Regions from separate parts of the Pantoea sp. Ep11b genome, predicted to be linked through region 1. Evidence: predicted binding sites of a transcription regulator. Region 1 holds the regulator's gene; each other region holds the start of a gene.
What was found. Region 1 encodes CRP, which controls carbon source genes, mostly activating them, when cyclic AMP is high. Its sites were predicted from a motif close to ATGTGANNNNNNTCACAT; they were not measured.
Positions count from the first base shown of each region.

Region 2: a site for CRP is predicted at 4,111-4,128, ahead of yrbN (protein YrbN). Genes of this name have one in related genera too.
Region 3: a site for CRP is predicted at 4,987-5,004, ahead of deoC (deoxyribose-phosphate aldolase). Genes of this name have one in related genera too.

Region 1 is NZ_CP160631.1:52,249-59,633, reverse strand. Features, by position in the region: gene ppiA (peptidylprolyl isomerase A) at 1-187, shown strand, start outside; gene AB1748_RS00400 (YhfG family protein) at 288-458, shown strand; gene AB1748_RS00395 (putative adenosine monophosphate-protein transferase Fic) at 448-1,041, shown strand; gene AB1748_RS00390 (aminodeoxychorismate/anthranilate synthase component II) at 1,083-1,658, shown strand; gene AB1748_RS00385 (aspartate aminotransferase family protein) at 1,740-2,960, shown strand; gene AB1748_RS00380 (YccS/YhfK family putative transporter) at 2,962-5,037, opposite strand; gene crp (cAMP-activated global transcriptional regulator CRP) at 5,095-5,727, opposite strand; gene AB1748_RS00370 (OsmC family protein) at 6,032-6,436, shown strand; gene AB1748_RS00365 (phosphoribulokinase) at 6,680-7,385, opposite strand, start outside.
Region 2 is NZ_CP160631.1:861,276-868,660, reverse strand. Features, by position in the region: gene AB1748_RS04025 (luciferase-like monooxygenase) at 1-253, shown strand, start outside; gene AB1748_RS04020 (AraC family transcriptional regulator N-terminal domain-containing protein) at 254-1,174, opposite strand; gene AB1748_RS04015 (SDR family NAD(P)-dependent oxidoreductase) at 1,349-2,095, shown strand; gene AB1748_RS04010 (DEAD/DEAH family ATP-dependent RNA helicase) at 2,151-4,031, opposite strand; gene yrbN (protein YrbN) at 4,048-4,104, opposite strand; gene nlpI (lipoprotein NlpI) at 4,210-5,094, opposite strand; gene pnp (polyribonucleotide nucleotidyltransferase) at 5,224-7,359, opposite strand.
Region 3 is NZ_CP160631.1:3,670,699-3,678,083, reverse strand. Features, by position in the region: gene prfC (peptide chain release factor 3) at 167-1,753, shown strand; gene osmY (molecular chaperone OsmY) at 2,013-2,627, shown strand; gene AB1748_RS17245 (DUF1328 domain-containing protein) at 2,726-2,887, shown strand; gene AB1748_RS17240 (patatin family protein) at 3,106-4,158, shown strand; gene AB1748_RS17235 (TatD family hydrolase) at 4,155-4,952, shown strand; gene deoC (deoxyribose-phosphate aldolase) at 5,196-5,975, shown strand; gene deoA (thymidine phosphorylase) at 6,035-7,363, shown strand.

The sequences.
Region 1 (7,385 bases):
GAACGTGGCGGACAACGCGTTCCTGGACCACGGACAGCGCGACTTTGGCTATGCCGTGTTTGGTAAGATCGTGAAAGGTCAGGATGTGGTAGAAAAAATTTCGCAGGTGCCGACCAAAGATGTCGGTCCTTACCAGAATGTCCCGTCAAAACCGGTCGTCATTCTCTCCGCCAAAGTCCTGCCTTAAGCCTCCGGATCGCCATCTGCGGATGGCGACGGCCTGCCGTCTCCGGCAAAGCCAGAATTTGCTCTTATACTTAGGGCAAAAAACCTGAGCAGGAGGCGGTATGGCGAACAGACTCACCGAAAAACAGAAAGTCACCCTGTGGCAACAGCGGCGTAGCGCCAGCTATCAGGCCAGTTGCCGTCTGGAGGGCTTTGCACCGACTGAAACCAGCGTTAACAGCGATGATGCGGCGGCACGCCTGGCGTCCCTGAGGAGGCAATATGGACTCTAACAGCGCCGTCAGTCAGGATCCTTACCTGTGGCAGCATGACAACGTCCTGAAAAACCTGGCCGATATTCACGATGCCGCCCAGCTGCGCAAGGCGGAGCTGAGCTTCAGCGCGGCGCGGGCCGCGACACTGGAGCTGGGCCCGCGCAATCCGGGATTGCCCTACCTGCGTCTGATCCACCGCACGCTGTTCCAGGATATCTACAGCTGGGCCGGTGAGCTGCGCACCATCGATATCTGGCGTGATGAGACGCCGTTCTGCCATTTCGAATATATCGAAAAAGAGGGCAACGCACTGATGGCCGCGCTGGAGGAGGAGAAGGGGCTGGCGGAGCTGCCGCGCGAGGAGTTTATCCGCCGCATCGCGCACTACTATTGTGAAATCAATATGCTGCATCCGTTCCGTCATGGAAATGGCCGCGCACAGCGCATCTTCTTCGAACAGCTGGCGCTGCATGCCGGTTATCTGCTGTCGTGGGATGAGACGGATGCGGAAAGCTGGAAAGCGGCGAATCAGGCTGGCGTAGCCGGAGACCTGGAGCCGCTGGAGCAGGTGTTTGCGAAAGTGGTGAGTGAGGCGGCGTAACCGCGTAGAATAGCCGCGCGGGTTATCACTCTGGATGGTTCATGCTGCTGCTTATCGACAACTACGACTCCTTTACCTGGAATCTTTATCAATATTTCTGCGAACTGGGTGCAGAGGTGCAGGTGGTGCGCAATGATGCTATCACCCTGGCGCAGATGGCGGCCTTACCGCTGACTCATCTGGTGATCTCACCAGGTCCCTGCACGCCGTCGGAGTCAGGCATTTCGCTGGCGGCGATCCGGCACTTTGCCGGGAAGCTGCCGGTGCTGGGCGTCTGCCTGGGGCATCAGGCTATCGCCCAGGCGTATGGGGCACAGGTAGTACGGGCGCGTCAGGTGATGCACGGTAAAACGTCCGCCATTCAGCACACCGGTCAGGGTGTGTTCCGCCATCTCAACAATCCCCTTACGGTGACCCGCTACCATTCGCTGATCGTCAAACGCGACTCCCTGCCGGAGGCGTTCGAGATAACGGCCTGGACAGTGCGTGACGGCGAACCCGACGAAATCATGGGATTCCGCCACAAAACCCTTGCGCTGGAGGGCGTGCAGTTCCATCCCGAGAGCATTCTCAGCGAGCAGGGGCACCAGCTGCTGCGCAATTTCCTGACGCAATAAGTTGCCTTTGAGTGATTTTTTATGCATATTTTGTGATTATTATTTCATGATTGCACAAACATCATTCAAATGGGGTCATCAATGGCAGCCGAAAAAATTGCGGTCACGCGGGAGACGTTCGATAACGTTATTTTGCCTGTTTATGCACCTGCGCAGTTCGTGCCGGTAAAAGGCAAGGGCAGCCGTGTATGGGATCAGCAGGGCAAAGAGTATATCGATTTCTCGGGTGGCATCGCCGTCACCGCACTTGGACACTGCCATCCTGCGCTGGTGGAGACGCTGAAAAGCCAGGGTGAGACGCTGTGGCACACCAGCAACGTCTTCACCAACGAACCGGCGCTGCGTCTTGCCAGTAAACTCATACACGCGACCTTTGCCGAGCGCGTTTTCTTCGCGAACTCCGGCGCCGAAGCCAACGAAGCGGCGTTTAAGCTGGCGCGTTATTACGCCTGCAAGCGTCACAGCCCGTTCAAAAGCAAGATCATCGCCTTCCACAACGCATTTCATGGCCGGACGCTCTTTACCGTCACGGTCGGCGGGCAGCCAAAATATTCAGACGGATTCGGGCCTAAACCGGCGGATATCGTTCATGTGCCGTTCAACGATCTGGATGCGGTAAAAGCGGTGATCGACGACCATACCTGCGCCATCGTGGTTGAGCCTGTTCAGGGCGAAGGCGGCGTGATGCCGGCCACTCCGGCCTTTATGCAGGGATTGCGTGAGCTTTGCGATCAGCATCAGGCGCTGCTGGTGCTGGATGAGGTGCAGAGCGGCATGGGGCGCAGCGGCAAGCTGTTTGCCTATGAGCACTATGGCATTCAGCCCGATATCCTGACCTCTGCCAAAGCGCTGGGCGGCGGCTTCCCGGTCAGCGCCATGCTGACCACCAATGAGATCGCCTCGACGATGGCACCGGGCGTGCATGGTACCACCTATGGCGGGAATCCCCTGGCCTGCGCCATCGCCGAAACCGCGCTGGATATCATCAACACCCCGGCGGTGCTGGCGGGCGTGGAAGCGCGTCGTCAGCACTTTGTGACGGCGCTGCAGGCGATTGACGCGAAGTATGATCTGTTCAGCGATATCCGCGGCAAAGGCCTGCTGATTGGTGCGGCGCTGAAGCCTCAGCATGCCGGTAAATCGCGCGACATCCTGAATGCCGCTGCGGCAGAAGGGGTGATGGTGCTGGTCGCCGGGACTGACGTAATGCGTTTCGCGCCGTCGCTGATCATTGAACCGGCTGACATCGAAGAGGGCATGCATCGCTTCGCCACGGCGGTCGGCAGGGTGCTCAACGGCTGAATCAGCTTTTCCGTAAATGACGGATCAGCCAGCGGCCATGTTGCGGTCGCTGGCTCCACGCCAGTGAAGAGATAGTGTGCATTACGCTCAGATGATCGAGAATGCGCCGCACATGCTGCTCCACGACCGTCACCGGCCCCTCACTGATATTCTCCAGCTCATCCAGCAGATTAACCTGTGAGCTTGCCCCATCATATTCCAGCCGCTGCTGACACCGCTGCAGCGCGATTTCACAGGATTGCAGATAGCGCTGGGCCAGCGAGGCCGTGAGCATGGTGTGTTCGCGCGCCAGAATCGTCATCGCATTAATGTGCTCGACGATAAACTGGCTGTGCGTTACCCAGAGCCGCATATCTTTCAGATACTGGGCGTTGAATGCCGGCTCCTGCATCGCCTGATTCAGGGAGTTGAACAGTGCATTGTGCGCCTGATTCACCTGCACGCGCTGGTAGGCGAGTTTGTCGGGTGATTGCTCATCGCCCAGCAGCAGACGCAGCGCATCCTGATAGGTTTCCAGCGCATCATGCGCGTTCTGCCGCAGTAAGCCGCTCTGCCACTGCGGCCAGAGCCAGAGCATTCCGCCAAAAGCGATCAGACAGCCCATCAGCGTATCCATCAGGCGCGGCAGCAGAAACTGTGCGCCGTTCAGCGACAGCAGCTGCAGCGAATAAACGGCAGTCACCGTGAAGCCAATCATCGACCAGCCATAAAACTGACGGGTAAAGCGATAGCTGATAAAGGTAATCGCCAGCATGATCAGCAGCACCAGTGACTCCGGCACCGCCAGGCGCAGCGTAGCGGCCGCGATCACCAGCCCGGCAAACGTGCCCAGCGCCCGGTGCTGGATGCGGACACGGGTGGCGCTGTAGCCGTTCTGGCTGACGAACATGATGGTCATCAGGATCCAGTAGGGCTTGGGAATGTTGAAGAACAGCGCCAGTGCGCTGCCCAGCATCAGCATGACCGCAAAACGACCGGCGGTGCGCAGCGCCGAGGAGCGCAGGGAGAGATAGTTGCGCAGGGCAGGCAGCAGCGGCAGGCGGCGCTGGCGGTCGGCCATCAGGTCGCGCTGATAGAGCGGTTTCTGCGTGCGCAGGACCCGGGCAATCCGGTTGAAGTGATAGAGGCAGAAGTGCCCGACCGGGTTGTCGGGATGCTGCCAGGTGATTTTCTCCAGCGCGCCGAGCTGCTTGTCCATCGCAAAGCGTTCGGGTAACTGGTGATAAAGAATATTATCCGCCAGCACCCGCAGCCGGGCCGAGATAGTTTTGGCATTCCAGCGGATCACCGCTTCGGCGTGGCTCTGCTCCACCAGCTTCTGCACCTCTTCCGGCCGATGCAGGCTGACTGAGATATGCTCCTGCAGATCCAGCGCCACCTGAAAGGCGCGCGTCAGCCGCTTATGACTGTGGTCGCGGCTGGCCGACAGCATATGCATCTGCTGATAACAGGTGTTGATCAGGTCGACCACTTTCTGCTGGCGAGCCAGCAGCGGCGGCAGGGCCTTCTCCGGATCGGTCAGCTGTGTCAGCAGGGTATATTTGGCGTCGCAGTAGTTAGCCAGTTCGCGGTAGATCAGACTCAGGCTCTCGCGCATCGGCTGCTCTTTCCACAGCCAGAACCAGAACCAGTTAAACAGCCCATACCAGAGCGTGCCGCCGATATAGAGCAGGGGCGGAACATAGATCGGCATGCGACCCACCAGGCTCAGGGTAAAGATGGCGGCGATAAGGGTGCCGGGCAGCAGACGGCCATGCAGTGGACTGATCTCTCCGGTTACTCCGAGCAACAGCGACATGGCGAACAGGATCAGCGGCAGCGGCACCGCCTGCAGGGTGAGCCACTGGATCAGGAAGCTGCCGAGGGCAAACAGGCTGCCGCCCACGATCAGGCGTTTGAAGAAGCGTTTATGCGGGGTATCCAGACCAGCGATATTGCAGCAGGCGGGCACCAGCGAGAAGAGCAGGCCTTTTTGCAGGTCGCCCGCCAGCCAGCCCAGCGCCACCGGCAGGCAGAGCACCAGCGTTTGCCGCAGGGCGTAGTTCACTTCAGGGTGGTAGATTATTCGACGCCACATCGGCTCAGCACAAACAATAACGGCGTGATGTTGCCATCACGCCGTGGGTGACAGGAATCAGCGGGTGCCGTAAACGACGATGGTTTTGCCGTGTGCGGAGATCAGGTTCTGATCTTCCAGCATCTTCAGAATACGGCCCACGGTTTCGCGTGAACAACCAACAATCTGGCCAATTTCCTGACGAGTGATTTTAATTTGCATGCCGTCGGGATGCGTCATGGCATCTGGCTGTTTCGCCAGGTTAAGCAGGGTCTGTGCAATGCGCCCGGTCACGTCAAGGAAAGCGAGATTACCCACTTTTTCAGACGTGACCTGCAGGCGACGCGCCATCTGCGACGAGAGTCGCATCAGGATATCAGGGTTAACCTGGATCAGCTGACGGAACTTCTTATAAGAAATCTCTGCCACTTCACATGCGCTTTTCGCACGTACCCAGGCGCTGCGCTCCTGGCCTTCTTCAAACAGGCCAAGCTCACCAATAAAATCACCCTGATTCAGGTAGGAAAGAATCATCTCCTTGCCTTCTTCATCTTTAATCAGAACCGCAACGGAACCTTTCACGATGTAGTAAAGCGTTTCGGCTTTTTCACCTTGATGAATCAGCGTACTTTTGGATGGATACTTGTGAATATGGCAATGGGACAGGAACCATTCGAGTGTAGGGTCTGTTTGCGGTTTGCCGAGAACCATTCGCTATTATCCTCTGTTGTAATCGTGCCCAAAACACAGGGGGCAGTTTTCCCTGTCAGGCGGTGAAAGCTTCAAGCGTTTTCCATTTCAGGAAATTATTCGGGCCGCATCAGGCGCAGTGCGCATCATTCTTCCCGGCTTCGTCATCGGGTGACGAAAAATATTTTCAGCACTGTTTGTAGCACAGCTTAAGCCGACTGTCTTCTGTTGTCTCGCTTCAGCTACGGGCGGATTTCTCCGGATTGCTGTTTACCAGGGGAAAGCGTACTCTGACGACAAAACAGCATATTCCGGAGCAAAAATCATGCAGGCAAGAGTGAAATGGGTAGAAGGGCTGACATTCCTCGGAGAATCCTCATCGGGCCATCAGATCCTGATGGATGGCAATTCAGGGGATAAAGCGCCCAGCCCAATGGAGATGGTGCTGATGGCGGCGGGCGGATGCAGCGCAATCGACGTGGTATCAATTCTGCAAAAAGGCCGCAACGATGTGGCTGATTGTGAAGTAAAACTGACCTCAGAACGTCGTGAAGAGGCGCCGCGAATCTTTACGCACATCAACCTGCATTTTATCGTCAGTGGCAAAGCACTCCAGGATAAAGCGGTCTCACGCGCCGTCGATCTTTCGGCGGAAAAATATTGCTCGGTCGCCATCATGCTGGGTAAAGGCGTAACGATTACCCACAGCTACGAAGTGATTGAACTGTAATAGCCGCAGGATTTTTAACGTTGCCGGCACGCTGTTGTAAGACCGTGCCTGCACAGAGAACCGGGTCAGATCAGAAGGTCGCCTGAGCCAGTCCCTGACCGCTCGTCCCGCGCTGTCCCTGGCGGGGGACGCTTTCCTCTTCTGATCCGGTTCCCTGCGTGTTGAGCTTATGGGCTGCTGTCAGATCCTTTGTGTCCGGGTTTTGCCTGTAGCGACCTTCCTGAAGCCTGCGCATGCCGTCCCTTACTCTATCCGTTTGCCTTGCATCAGCCGCTTCACCAGCGGGCCCATAATTAACTCCATCGCCAGACCCATTTTGCCGCCCGGCACCACCAGGGTATTGATGTGCGAGATAAAGGAGCCCTGCAGCATCGCCAGCAGATAGGGGAAGTCGATATCCTCCAGCGCCTGGAAATGAATCACCACAAAACTCTCATCCAGCGATGGGATGGCACGGGCAGCGAACGGGTTGGAGGTATCTACGGTCGGGACACGCTGAAAGTTGATATGGGTGCGGGAGAACTGGGGCGTGATGAAGTTGATGTAATCCTCCATCGACCGGACCACCGAGTCCATCACCGCTTCACGGGAGTGGCCGCGCTCGCCGGTGTCGCGCACCAGCTTCTGGATCCACTCCAGGTTTACAATCGGGACCACGCCAACCAGCAGATCAACCTGCTCCGCCACATTGTGCTGCGCCGTTACCACACCGCCATGCAGCCCTTCATAGAAGAGAATATCGGTGTTCTGCGGCAGCGGCTGCCACGGCGTAAAGGTGCCTGGCACCTGATTCCACGGCACCGCCTCATCGTAAGTGTGCAGATATTTGCGCGACTGCCCCTGTCCGCTATAGCCATACTCTTTAAAGCTCTGCTCCAGCAGGCCAAAGTCATTGGCTTCGGGGCCGAAGTAGCTGACGTGGCGTCCTAAATCGCGCGCTTTACGAATC
Region 2 (7,385 bases), 810 kb from region 1:
TCGCGGCAAACCGGGTCCGCTACCGGCACCTGTTGAAAACATGGATAACCTCTGGTCACCGTCCGAGCAGTATGGTGTTCAGCAGGCGCTGAGCATGTCGCTGGTCGGCGATATGGACAAGGTGCGCCACGGTCTGGCCTCTCTGATGCGTGAAACTCAGGCGGATGAAATCATGGTCAATGGACAGATCTTTGACACGGAGGCCCGTCTGCGCTCCTTTGCCATTGCGATGGAGGCGGCGAACAGCCTGTAATCAGTTTTGCGGTGGGCGCAGGCTCTCCTGACTCACCGCCTGCTGACGACTGTCTCTGGCCGGGGATTGCCCATACAGGCGGCGATACTCCCGGCTGAACTGTGACGCGCTCTGATATCCCACCCGATAGCCTGCCGTGCCGGCATCCAGCTTTTCCACCAGCATCAGACGCCGCGCCTCGTTCAGCCGCAGCTGTTTCTGATACTGCATCGGCGTCATCGCCGTAACGGCTTTGAAGTGATGATGCAGCGAAGAGATACTCATCCCGACGCGACTGGCGAGCCGATCGATTCTCAGCGGCTGATGAAAATTTTCCCGCAGCCAGCGGGCCGCCTGCGCCACCCGGTTGCCGGGCCGTTCGGCCAGCGCCATATTCAGAATTCGCGATCCTTCCGGTCCCGTCAGCAACCGGTAAAAGATCTCCTGCTCGATGAGCGGGGCCAGCGCCTCAACATCGCCGGGATGATCCAGCAGGCGCACCAGCCGGATCACCGCATCCACCAGTAATGGCGACACTTTATGCACGGTGACGCCACGCTCATTGTCCGTGGTCGCCAGCGGCAGCGTCGGTGGGAACTGTTCAAGGTAGCGCATCAGTCGCGACTCATTAATCGCGATGCCAATTCCCAGATTCGGCTTGTCCGGCGTGGCGCGGGTGACACAGGCGCGCACCGGCATATCCAGCGTTACCAGCAGCAGATCGCCCGGGCCGTAATGCAGCACCTCATCCCCGATATGCAGGGCTTTGCCGCCCTGCGCCACCAGTGCAAAACTGGCCCATTGGGCAAAGTGCATCGGCTCGGTCGGTGCGGAAACCCGGCCAAAGAACAGGCAATCTATAGCACTGGCGTGCCGGCCATCTTCCGGTGCATGACGGGCGATCAACTCAGCCAGCACCTGCCACTTATCACTCTCACTCATTCCGCTCTCCTCTGACGCACCCTGTGCTGATAGTACCTGACGCCGGGCAGAATACCTGTCCCGCAGGAACAGATTTGCAGGATCGTGCAAAAAGCTTGCAGGATTGCGTTACCTGGTTTTCTGCGCCAGCGCGCATAGTCTGTCGACGCAATCATTACGGCGGAGAACAACATAATGAAGGCACTGCAGAATAAAGTCGCACTGGTAACCGGTGCATCGAAAGGCATTGGCGCGGCGATCGCCATCGCCTTTGCCACGGCTGGCGCCCGGGTCGTGGTGAACTATCGTCAGGATGAGGCTGGCGCTGCGGATGTGGTCAGCGATATCCTGGATCTGGGCAGTGACGCCGTGGCGGTTCGGGCGGATGTCACTCAGCATCGGGAGGTGGAACAGCTCTTCGCCACCACCCTCTCCTGTTTTGGCGCACCCGATATTGTCGTGAACAACGCGGGCTGCTTTCATCATGGCGAGTTTGAGGCGCTGACGCAGGAGGAGATGCAGCAGCAAATCAACGTTAACCTGCTGGGCACGCTGCTGGTCTGTCAGCAGGCGATCCATCACTTTCCCGCCCACGGCGGCACCATTATTAACCTCAGCGCTCTGAACAGTAAAAACAGCACGCCCGGCTCCGTCCTCTGGGCGGCGACCAAAGGTGCGGTGGATACGCTGACTCAGGGACTGGCGCGCGAACTGGGCCCCAGGCATATCCGGGTCAACGCGCTGGCGCCGGGAATGATACTCACAGAGGGATTACTGGCTGCGAAGAGAATGAGCCCGCAGCTCAAGGCGCAGCTGCTGGCTGCGACGCCGCTGGGGCGTTTTGGCCTGCCGGAGGATGTGGCGCAGGTGGCGCTGTTTCTGGCCTCGGAAGAGTCCGCCTGGGTCAGCGGCGAGCGCGTGATGATCAGCGGCGGAGCCTGACAGGCATAAAAAAAGGGAAGCCAGTGGCTTCCCTTTTTGTTACAACAGAATGTCGTTATGCATCGCGACGACGCGGAGCGGCTGCGCCATCTTCACGACGCGGACCGCGGCCACCTTCACGGTTGAAGCTGCGTCCGCCTTCACGGCGCTCAGAAGAGAAACGACGACCGCCTTCACGGTTGCCCGCGCCAGGACCATTGCGACGATCACCGCCCGCAGGACGACGATCACCACGGCCTTCGTTTGGCTGTGCATCACCCAGCAGCTGCATATTCATCGGCTTGTTCAGAATACGCGTACGGGTGAAGTGCTGCAGCACATCGCCTGGCATGCCTTTCGGCAGCTCGATAGTCGAGTGGTTGCCGAACAGCTTGATGTTACCGATGTAACGGCTGCTGATGTCGCCTTCGTTAGCGATAGCGCCAACGATGTGACGCACTTCAACACCATCATCGCGACCGACTTCGATGCGGTAGAGCTGCATCTCGCCAACGTCACGACGTTCGCGACGAGGACGATCGCCATCACGGCTGTCACGCGGACCACGAGCTTCACGGCTGTCACGACGGCCATCACGGTCATCACGATCGCGGTATTCGCGACGTGGCGGACGTGGTGCTTCTGGTGGCAGAATCAGAGGACGTTCGCCCTGTGCCATCTTCAGCAGTGCGGCTGCCAGTGTTTCCAGATCCAGCTCATCTTCTGGCTGCATTTTGGTCAGCAGAGCACGGTACTGATCCAGATCGCTGCTCTCCAGCTGCTGCTGGACTTTAGCCGCAAACTTAGCCAGACGACGCTGACCCAGCAGTTCTGCGTTAGGCAGTTCTACTTCAGGGATCGTCAGCTTCATCGTACGTTCGATGTTGCGCAGCAGGCGACGCTCACGGTTCTCAACGAACAGCAGCGCGCGGCCGGCACGACCCGCACGACCGGTACGGCCGATACGGTGAACGTAAGACTCTGCATCCATCGGGATATCGTAGTTCACCACCAGGCTGATGCGCTCAACGTCCAGGCCACGGGCCGCAACGTCGGTTGCAATCAGGATGTCCAGACGACCATCTTTCAGGCGCTCCAGCGTCTGCTCACGCAGTGCCTGGTTCATGTCACCGTTCAGAGCCGCGCTGTTGTAGCCGCTACGCTCCAGGGCTTCGGCTACTTCCAGCGTGGCGTTTTTAGTACGCACGAAGATGATGGCAGCATCGAAGTCTTCCGCTTCCAGGAAGCGAACCAGTGCATCTGTTTTACGACCGTAAGCGGTCCAGTAGCTCTGGCTGATGTCAGGACGCGTGGTCAGGCTTGACTGAATACGCACTTCCTGTGGATCTTTCATGAAGCGCTTAGTGATGCGACGAATCGCTTCCGGCATAGTTGCAGAGAACAGTGCGGTCTGATGACCTTCCGGGATCTGCGCCATGATGGTTTCAACGTCTTCGATGAAGCCCATACGCAGCATTTCGTCCGCTTCGTCAAGCACCAGGCCGCGCAGGTTAGAGAGATCTAACGTGCCGCGTTTCAGGTGGTCAAGCAGACGGCCAGGCGTACCCACAACAACCTGTGGTCCCTGACGCAGTGCGCGCAGCTGCACGTCATAACGCTGGCCGCCGTACAGGGCAACCACGTTCAGGCCGCGCATATGTTTGGAGAATTCAGTCACTGCTTCAGCTACCTGTACCGCCAGTTCGCGGGTCGGTGCCAGCACCAGGATCTGAGGTGCTTTAACAGCAGGGTCGATGTTGTTTAACAGCGGCAGAGAGAACGCCGCAGTTTTACCACTCCCGGTCTGCGCCATGCCTAACACGTCACGGCCCGCCAGCAGGTGAGGAATACACTCAGCCTGGATTGGGGATGGCTTAACGTAGCCCATGCCATTCAGTGATTCAAGGATGTCGGCGTTCAGGCCAAGGTCAGCAAAAGTGGTTTGAATATCAGTCATGTAGTACACGTGCCTCTTAGATTTCGGCGGCCAGTCTACATAACTCGTCGTGAAAACTTTCAGTCATTTTCATCAAAAAGTGTGAACCGGCTCAAATTAGAAGTTTTGACGAACAGAAAAGCCCTCATCCTTTAAGATGATGACTTAACAGGTTTTACAGGCAAATTAAGTTCGTCAGCTATTGCTGGTCAGATTCTGATAAATCGTCTTGTGCCTGGCCGAGTTGCGCCAGTTCCAACAATGCGTATCGGTGTTCAACAAAGTTATTGACGTTGTTGGCCACCGCCAGTTTGAACAACGCTTTCGCGTCGTCCTTCTCCCCCAGACTTAGGTAATACTTACCTAAATAGAAGTTGGTTTCACTGAGATGTTCAGCGAGCGAGGTGTTATCCGTTGCGTCCGCCTTGAGACTTTCCATCAACGCTTTTTCGTTGATATCTCCAAGGTAGAACTCGACAATATTCCATCCCCATTGGTCTCTGACCGCTTTGTCGTGACGCTGTTGAAGCGCGACTTTTGCCTTATCAGCATCCATCTCACGTTCAACGAGATAGAGCCACAGACTGCGGAAAGGATCGTTAGGATCGTCTTGATAAAACGCCAGCAGATCATCTTGCGCTAACTTGTATCGACCGCCGTAATAGAGGGCGATACCACGATTTAAATGCGCATAGTTGTAAGTTGGTTCAAGCTCAAGTACAGAATCAAACGCTTCATAGGCGGCATCAAAGTTGCCCGCCTGCGTTAAGTATATGCCTAAGTAGTTAAACACTTCGGGCATATCTGGTCTTATAGACAGCGCTTGCGAAAAATCGTTCCGCGCTAATGCCCGCAGACCTAAACTATCATACAACACTCCGCGCTCATATAACAGCTGTGCGCGTTCATCATCGGTGAGAGCGCGACTGGCAAGAATTTGTTCCATGCGCGCCAGTATTACTTCCTGCTGCAGTGTGGGCTGTAAAGGCACTGCAAGAACTTCGTTCTTACGCCAATTGGAGTTGCTGCATCCTGCCAGCGTCAGAGCTGTCGCAACAAAACACCAGCGCAGAAAAGGCTTCATTTCCCACTCCCGAATACAAACATTGGGATAACCATCCTGTCATCCGCCTGCCCTGCACAAGGATTCCCGCCCTCGCGATGATACAAACGCCCCTCTCTGCCAGGCAAAGAGGGGCAAATCAGCAACGATTTATTCCGCGTCAGGCGTTGTCACCGCTGCAGCTTCTTCAGTCTGCGGCTTAGATTCTGTCGCTTCTTTGATGCTCAGACGTACACGGCCCTGACGGTCAACTTCCATCACCTTAACCGGTACTTCCTGACCCATCTGCAGGTAGTCAGTCACTTTCTCAACGCGCTTATCTGCGATTTGTGAAATGTGAACCAGACCTTCTTTACCGCCACCGATGGCCACGAAGGCACCGAAGTCAACGATACGGGTCACTTTACCGCTGTAGATGCGGCCAACTTCGATCTCAGCCGTAATCTCTTCAATACGACGAATCGCTTCTTTCGCTTTCAGACCGTCGGTCGCAGCGATTTTCACGGTGCCGTCATCTTCGATTTCGATCGTTGTGCCGGTCTCTTCGGTCAGCGCACGAATCACTGAGCCGCCTTTACCGATCACATCTTTGATCTTGTCTGAGCTGATTTTGATGGTGTAAATGCGTGGCGCAAATTCAGAAATCTCAGTGCGTGGTGTGCTGATAGCCTGTTCCATCACGCCCAGGATGTGCAGACGCGCACCCTTGGCCTGGTTCAGCGCTTCCTGCATAATTTCACGCGTAATGCCTTCGATTTTGATGTCCATCTGCAGCGCGGTGATACCTTCACGGCTACCGGCTACTTTGAAGTCCATGTCGCCCAGGTGATCTTCGTCACCCAGAATGTCTGACAGAACAACAAACTTCTCATCTTCTTTCACCAGGCCCATTGCGATACCCGCAACGGCGGCTTTGATCGGCACACCTGCATCCATCAGCGCCAGAGAGGCACCGCAGACAGAAGCCATTGAAGAGGAGCCGTTCGACTCGGTGATTTCAGAAACCACACGCACGGTGTAAGGGAAATCTTCCGCTTTTGGCATTACCGCTAACACACCGCGCTTCGCCAGACGACCGTGACCAATCTCACGACGCTTCGGCGAACCTACCATGCCGGTTTCACCGACAGAGTATGGAGGGAAGTTGTAATGGAACAGGAAGCTGTCGGTACGTTCGCCCATCAGCTCATCCAGGTTCTGCGCATCGCGGGTTGTACCCAGCGTTGCGGTAACCAGTGCCTGGGTTTCACCACGGGTGAACAGTGATGAACCGTGGGTACGTGGCAGAACGCCAGTGCGCACGTCCAGACCGCGGATCATATCTTTTTCGCGGCCATCGATACGTGGCTCGCCGTTCAGGATACGGGTACGAACGACGTTCTTCTCAAGGCTGTGAACGATATCGCTGATTTCAGCGCTATCCAGCGTTTCGTCTTCAGCCAGCAGCGCAGCAATGGTTTCGTCTTTGATGACGCCAACCTGGGTGTAACGCTCCTGCTTATCCGTGATGCGGTAAGCGTCGCTGATGCGCGCTTCGGCCAGGGCAGCAACGCGCGAGATCAGTGGCGTGTTGGCGGCTTCTGGCTGCCAGTCCCAGCGCGGTTTACCCGCTTCTGCAACCAGAGCATTGATGTTTTCGATAACAACCTGCTGCTGCTCGTGACCAAATACCACGGCGCCCAGCATCTGCTCTTCTGACAGGATCTCAGCTTCAGATTCCACCATCAGAACGGCATTCTGTGTACCGGCAACAACCAGATCCAGACGAGACTGTTTCAGCTCATCGGCAGTCGGGTTCAGGACGTACTGGTCATTGATATAACCGACGCGTGCAGAACCAATTGGGCCGTTGAAAGGCAGACCAGACAGAGACAGCGCAGCTGAAGCACCGATCATCGCAACGATGTCCGGATGAACCTGTGGGTTCACCGACACAACGGTGGCAATAACCTGCACTTCATTGATGAAACCTTCCGGGAACAGCGGGCGAATCGGGCGGTCAATCAGACGCGCAATCAGGGTTTCGCCTTCGCTTGGACGGCCTTCACGACGGAAGAAGCTGCCCGGGATACGACCAGCAGCGTAGGTACGCTCCTGATAGTTTACGGTCAGCGGGAAGAAATCCTGACCTGGTTTGGTTTTTTTCTGGCCGACTACGGTGACGAACACGGCAGTATCGTCCATGCTCACCATCACAGCGGCAGTCGCCTGGCGAGCCATCACGCCAGTTTCCAGCGTGACGGTATGTTGACCATATTGGAATTTGCGTACGATCGGATTCAGCAAAATCAAAGTCCTTAACTTCGGGGCAG
Region 3 (7,385 bases), 280 kb from region 1:
CCTTAAAGCTGACCAGGTAACCGGACTTCACGCCAATGTAACGTCGCGCTGACCCGCCAACGATGAAAGATCGTTTTAGGCACCGTTTACCCGCCGGTAAGGTTCTGCCGGCCACCATGATTTATCAGCAGCGCCAGCAGGTGCGCTGCCTATTGAGAAAAATTCCATGTCTAATCCCTTTTTAGAAGAGGTGGCTCGCCGCCGCACCTTCGCGATCATTTCGCACCCGGATGCCGGTAAAACCACCATTACCGAAAAAGTGCTGCTGTTCGGACAGGCTATTCAGACCGCCGGTACGGTGAAAGGCCGTGGTTCTAACCAGCACGCCAAGTCAGACTGGATGGAGATGGAGAAACAGCGTGGTATCTCCATCACCACCTCGGTCATGCAGTTTCCCTATCGCGACAGCCTGGTGAATCTGCTGGATACCCCGGGCCACGAAGATTTCTCCGAAGATACCTACCGTACCCTGACGGCGGTTGACTGCTGTCTGATGGTGATCGATGCCGCGAAAGGCGTCGAGGATCGTACCCGCAAGCTGATGGAAGTGACCCGCCTGCGCGACACGCCGATCCTGACCTTCATGAACAAACTTGACCGTGACATCCGCGATCCGATGGAGCTGCTGGATGAGGTCGAGAGCGAGCTGAAAATCGCCTGTGCGCCGATTACCTGGCCGATTGGCTGCGGCAAGCTGTTTAAAGGCGTCTATCACCTCTACAAAGATGAAACCTATCTTTATCAGACCGGTAAAGGCCACACCATTCAGGATGTGCGCATCGTGAAGGGGCTGAACAACCCGGATCTCGACGCCGCCGTAGGCGAAGATCTGGCGTCGCAGCTGCGCGAAGAGCTGGAGCTGGTTCAGGGTGCCTCGCACGAGTTCGAGCAGGAAGCCTTCCTGAATGGCGAACTCTCACCGGTCTTCTTCGGTACCGCGCTGGGGAACTTCGGCGTCGACCACATGCTGGATGGCCTGGTCTCCTGGGCGCCGCGTCCGATGCCGCGCGACACTGACACCCGCCGGGTGGAAGCGAAGGAAGAGAAGTTCACCGGCTTCGTGTTTAAGATCCAGGCCAATATGGACCCGAAACACCGCGACCGCGTTGCCTTTATGCGTGTGGTGTCCGGTAAATATGAAAAAGGGATGAAGCTGCGTCAGGTGCGCACCGGCAAAGATGTGATGATCTCCGATGCGCTGACCTTTATGGCGGGCGACCGTGCGCATGTTGAAGAAGCCTACCCCGGCGATATCATCGGCCTGCATAACCACGGCACCATCCAGATTGGCGACACCTTTACCCAGGGTGAGAACATGAAGTTCACCGGCATTCCGAACTTCGCCCCAGAGCTGTTCCGCCGTATCCGCCTGCGCGATCCGCTGAAGCAGAAACAGCTGCTGAAAGGGCTGGTTCAGCTGTCGGAAGAGGGCGCCGTACAGGTCTTCCGTCCGGTGCATAACAACGATCTGATCGTGGGCGCTGTTGGGGTGCTGCAGTTCGACGTGGTCGTGGCGCGTCTGAAAAGTGAATATAACGTCGAAGCGATCTACGAAGCGATTAACGTCTCAACGGCGCGCTGGGTAGAGTGTGACGACGCGAAAAAGTTTGATGACTTCCAGCGTAAAAACGAAGTGAACCTGGCGCTCGATGGCGGTGATAATTTGACTTATATCGCGCCAACCATGGTCAATCTGAATATTACTCAGGAACGTTATCCCGACGTCCGTTTCCGTAAAACACGCGAGCACTGATCGCGCTGTTTCCGGGCCACTCCAGCTGGGAGTGGCCCTGTTTCCCCCGCTCCAGACTCCTCCTAAAAACACTGCTTTTATTCTGTTTTGACGTGTGATCAACCAGTTAGCCAGGCAAGTTGCAAAATGCCGTCTATGATTATTTTATCGGACGGCGGAAGAGACTTCTCTTGTCCTTACGTCCTGTAACGCAGTGGCCTTATTGCCGCTGTTTCGCCCACAGTTTTTGGGTGAGTTAACTGATAGAAGGAAGATATCGATGAACAAGACTAAGATTGCTAAAACCCTGATGGCCGCCATGATTGGTTCAGCTCTGATCAGCGGCAGCGCACTGGCTGATGAATCCATGTCGCAGAAAGCGTCACAGACAGCCGACAGCGCGGGTTCAAAAATCGATAGTTCTATGAAAAAAGTCGATGGTTTTATGGATGACAGCGCCATCACCGCCAAAGCCAAAGCGGCCCTGGTGGATGACGACGCGATTAAAAGCACGGATATCTCGGTAAAAACGCATCAGGGCGTCGTGACCTTAAGCGGTTTCGTCACCTCACAGGAGCAGGCTGAAAAGGCTGTGGCTGTGGTGCAGAAGATCGAAGGTGTTAAATCCGTCAGCGACAAACTACACGTCAGAGACAGCAAATCATCTTCAGTGAAAGGTTATGCGGGCGATGCCGCAACGACCAGCGAAATTAAAGCTAAGCTATTAGCAGATGACATTGTTCCGTCGCGCAACGTCAAAGTTGAGACTACCGACGGTGTTGTTCAGCTTTCAGGGCATGTTGCTAATCAGGCACAGTCAGACCGTGCAGAAAGCATCGCTAAAGCCATTGAAGGCGTGAAAAGCGTTAAGAATGACCTGACGGTTAAATCTTAATAGCTGACGTGCGGTTGCTCCGGTGGCCGCACGAATAAAAGACACCCATCCGGGGATGAAATAAGCAGTTCGAATTTAAATAGGGTAAGGAGAGGCTTATGTTTCGTTGGGGCATTATTTTTCTGGTAATCGCACTGATTGCTGCAGCGTTAGGTTTCGGCGGTTTAGCGGGTACAGCAGCATGGGCAGCTAAAGTTGTCTTCGTTGTAGGTATTATCCTGTTCCTCATCAGCCTGTTCACCGGCCGTAAAAAGCTTTAGCCGATGAGTCCTGCAGTATAATGCAACCTGTTGCATAAAGCGGAGACCCGTCATCCGCAGCGAGTCACCTGAAGAGAGGGATCCCTTCATTTCGCTGCGATGGCAAGCCAGCACGCTGGCCTGCTGGTTAAAGGATGAGATGACTGGTTCTCCGGCATGCTGCCTTCATCAACGGAGCGATCCCTCAGCATACCCGGAACCCTGATGAGGTTCGCACAGTGGGTATTCGCATTCCTGTCACGCTCGGCACCCTTGAACCTCTGGCCCTGACCCCCTTTAAATCACGAAAAATCGCGCTCGTCTGCGAAGGCGGCGGTCAGCGAGGCATTTTCACTGCCGGTGTTCTGGATGAATTTCAGCGCGCCCGCTTTAATCCCTTTCAGCTTATGCTCGGCACCTCTGCCGGCGCACAGAATCTCTCTGCCTATGTCTGCGGTCAGCCCGGCTATGCCCGGCGCGTGATTACCCGCTATACCACCAGTAAACTCTTTTTTGATCCGCTGCGCTTTGTGCGGGGCGGCAATCTGATCGATCTCGACTGGCTGATTGAGATTACCCGCAGCGAATTTCCACTGGCGATGCGACAAGCCGAGCAGGCCTTTGCCAGCGGGCGTGAATTTTATATGTGCGCCTGCCGCAGCGACGACTACACGCCAGGTTACTTTACTCCTACGGCTGATAACTGGCTGGAGCTGATTAAAGCCTCCAGCGCCATTCCTGGTTTCTACCGGCTGGGCGTGAACCTGGAGGGGGTCAGCTACCTCGACGGGGGCATCAGCGATGCGATCCCGGTGCGGGAGGCCGCGCGTCGCGGTGCCGATACGATTGTGGTGATCCGCACCGTGCCCTCGCAGATGTTCTACACGCCCAAATGGTTTAAACGCATGGAGCGCTGGCTCAGTACCGGCGCGCTGCAGCCGATGATCAATGTGCTCAATATGCATGAGCAGAGCTATCGCGAGATTCAGCAGTTTATTGAAAATCCGCCGGACGATTTGCGTATTATTGAAATCTTTCCCCCGCACGCGCTGGCCAGCAGTGCGCTGGGCAGCCGGATCGCCTCGCTGAATCAGGATTATCATCTGGGACGGCGCTGCGGGCGCTACTTTATCGCCACGCTGGGCCAGTGGCTGAGCGACGCGGAGCCGCTTAGCCCGCCGCGCATCGTGACGCCGCCCGCGCCGGTGGCCAATGCGCCCGATACCCGGCTGATTATCACGCCGTCGCTGGCGGACAACGATGCAGATTACGACAAAGGATCGCTGGCATGAAATTTATCGACACGCACTGTCACTTTGATTTTCCGCCCTTTGAGGGGGATACCGTCGCGAGCCTGGCCCGCGCGGCGGAGGCGGGCGTTGAGAAAATCATCATTCCGGCTATCGATGCCAGCCGCTTCGGGCGGGTCTGCGAGCTGGCCGCAACGCATCCGGCGCTCTATGCCGCGCTGGGGCTGCATCCCATCGTGATTGAAAATCATCGGGAAGCGCACCTTGATCAACTGGAAACCCTGCTGCAACAGCGGCCGCGTAAGCTGGTGGCGATCGGTGAGATCGGGCTGGATCTCTATCGCGACGATCCGCAGTTTGATAAGCAGCAACGCTTTCTGGAAGCGCAGCTCAGGCTGGCGAAACGCTACACGCTGCCGGTGATCCTGCATTCCCGCCGGACCCACGACAAGCTGGCGCAGATCCTGCGTCGTCACGATCTGCCACGCCGGGGCGTAATACACGGTTTTGCGGGCAGCCTGCAGCAGGCGCAGGCCTTTATAAAACTGGGTTATGCGATTGGCATCGGCGGTACCATTACCTATGAACGCGCCAGTAAAACCCGGCAGACCGTGGCGCAACTGCCGCTGGCGTCGCTGCTGCTGGAAACTGATGCACCGGATATGCCGCTGCACGGCTTTCAGGGCCAGCCTAACCGCCCGGAACGGACGCGTCAGGTGTGGCAGACGCTCTGCAGCCTGCGTAAAGAGTCACCTGAAGCGATCGCCGACGCGCTGTGGCAGAACAGTCAGCAGCTGTTTCAGCTCGATTCCGCGTTTCCCGCAGTGCGCAACTGATCCCTTCCGTATCGCCCGGCCGGTCGCCCGTTAAATGTGATAATAGTAACATTGCCCCGGCTGGCGTATAATGGCGATCAGGCCCTGTTATCTGAGATTTTAGTCACAGTATACGCGCCAGTTTTGCAGCAGATTCTTATTTCTATGTGACTCCTGGCACATATCAGTGCGCGTCAGAGTGTTATTATTATAACATTCCGCCGACGAGCCGGTGGGTTGCATCCCGATCCTTTGGAGAGCCACATGACCGATATCAAACACCTTGCCCTGCGCGCCCTGAAACTGATGGATTTGACCACCCTGAATGAAGATGACACCGACGCAAAAGTGATCGCCCTCTGTCATCAGGCCAAATCCCCGGCGGGCAACACCGCTGCGATCTGTATCTATCCACGTTTTATTCCGATCGCGCGTAAAACGCTGCGCGAGCAGGGCACCCCGGAGATCCGTATCGCCACCGTCACCAATTTCCCGCACGGCAACGACGATATTGACATTGCGCTGGCAGAAACCCGCGCGGCTATCGCCTACGGTGCCGATGAGGTGGATGTGGTCTTCCCGTACCGTGCGCTGATCGCCGGTAACAGCCAGGTTGGTTTCGATCTGGTGAAAGCCTGTAAAACCGCCTGCGCGGAAGCGGATGTGCTGCTGAAGGTGATCATCGAAACCGGTGAGCTGAAAGAGGAGGCGCTGATCCGTCAGGCCTCTGAAATTGCTATCGACGCGGGTGCGGACTTCATCAAAACCTCCACCGGGAAAGTGCCGGTTAACGCCACGCCGGAAGTGGCGCAGATCATGATGAACGTGATCCGCGATAAAGGTGTCAGCCAGCAGGTCGGTTTCAAACCGGCGGGCGGCGTACGTACCGCTGAAGATGCTGCGATCTACCTGCAGATGGCCGACGCGACACTGGGCGCAGAGTGGGCCGACGCACGCCATTTCCGCTTTGGCGCATCCAGCCTGCTGGCGAGCCTGCTTAACACGCTGGGTCACGAGAGCGACACCAGCAAAGCCGGTTACTGATCCCTCTGGCGGTCGCCGACCGCCTGTTCTTCACTCTTTCCCTGAACCAGGGGGCTACCTTGTTCCTGCCACAAGAAATTATTCGTAAAAAACGTGATGGTCTTGCGCTGACGGAAGAGGAGATCCGCTTCTTCATCAACGGCGTGCGTGATAACACCGTGTCGGAAGGGCAGATCGCTGCGCTGGCGATGACCATCTATTTTCATGATATGACGCTGCCGGAGCGGGTGGCGCTGACGATGGCGATGCGTGATTCCGGCACGGTACTGAACTGGAAGTCGCTGAACCTCAACGGTCCGCTGGTGGATAAGCACTCGACCGGCGGCGTCGGCGACGTCACGTCGCTGATGTTAGGGCCGATGGTCGCCGCCTGCGGTGGCTATGTACCGATGATCTCCGGGCGTGGCCTGGGCCACACCGGTGGCACGCTGGACAAGCTGGAGGCGATTCCGGGCTTCGATATCTTCCCCAGCGACGACCGCTTCCGCGAGATCATTAAGCAGGTGGGTGTCGCCATTATCGGCCAGACCAGCTCGCTGGCACCGGCGGATAAGCGGTTCTACGCGACGCGTGACATTACCGCCACCGTCGACTCCATTCCGCTGATTACCGCCTCGATTCTGGCGAAAAAGCTGGCCGAGGGGCTGGATGCGCTGGTGATGGATGTCAAAGTGGGTTCCGGCGCGTTTATGCCAACCTATGCGGCGTCAGAGAGCCTGGCGCAGTCGATCGTTGGCGTTGCCAATGGCGCGGGCTGCCAGACCACCGCTCTGCTGACCGATATGAATCAGGTGCTGGCCTCCTCAGCCGGTAACGCGCTGGAGGTGCGTGAAGCGGTGCGCTTCCTGACCGGCGAGGCGCGCAATCCGCGCCTGCTCGACGTCACGCTGGCGCTCTGCAGTGAAATGCTGATCTCCGGCAGACTGGCGGCGAGCGAGAGCGAAGCGCGTCAGAAGCTGATGAGGGTGCTGGACAATGGCCAGGCCGCCGAGTGCTTTGGCCGCATGGTGGCCGCGCAGAAGGGGCCTGCCGATTTCGTCGAGCGTTACGCGACCTACCTTCCGCAGGCCACACTGAGTAAACCGGTCTATGCCGATCAGCCGGGGATTGTCAGCAGCATGGATACCCGTGCACTGGGCCTGGCGGTAGTGGCGATGGGCGGCGGACGTCAGCGCGCCAGCGATACGATCGATTACAGCGTCGGGTTAGACGAAATGATCACCCTGGGCGAACGCGCTGATGCGCAGCGTCCGCTGGCCGTCATTCACGCCAGCAGCGAGGATCAATGGCAGCAGGCCGCCGCCGCGGTGAAAGCCGCGCTGGTGATCGGTGACAGCGCCCCGGCGGAGACGCCGGTCGTCTACCGTCGTGTGACTGATATCAGCTAACTGATCCGTAACCGGTGCCAGC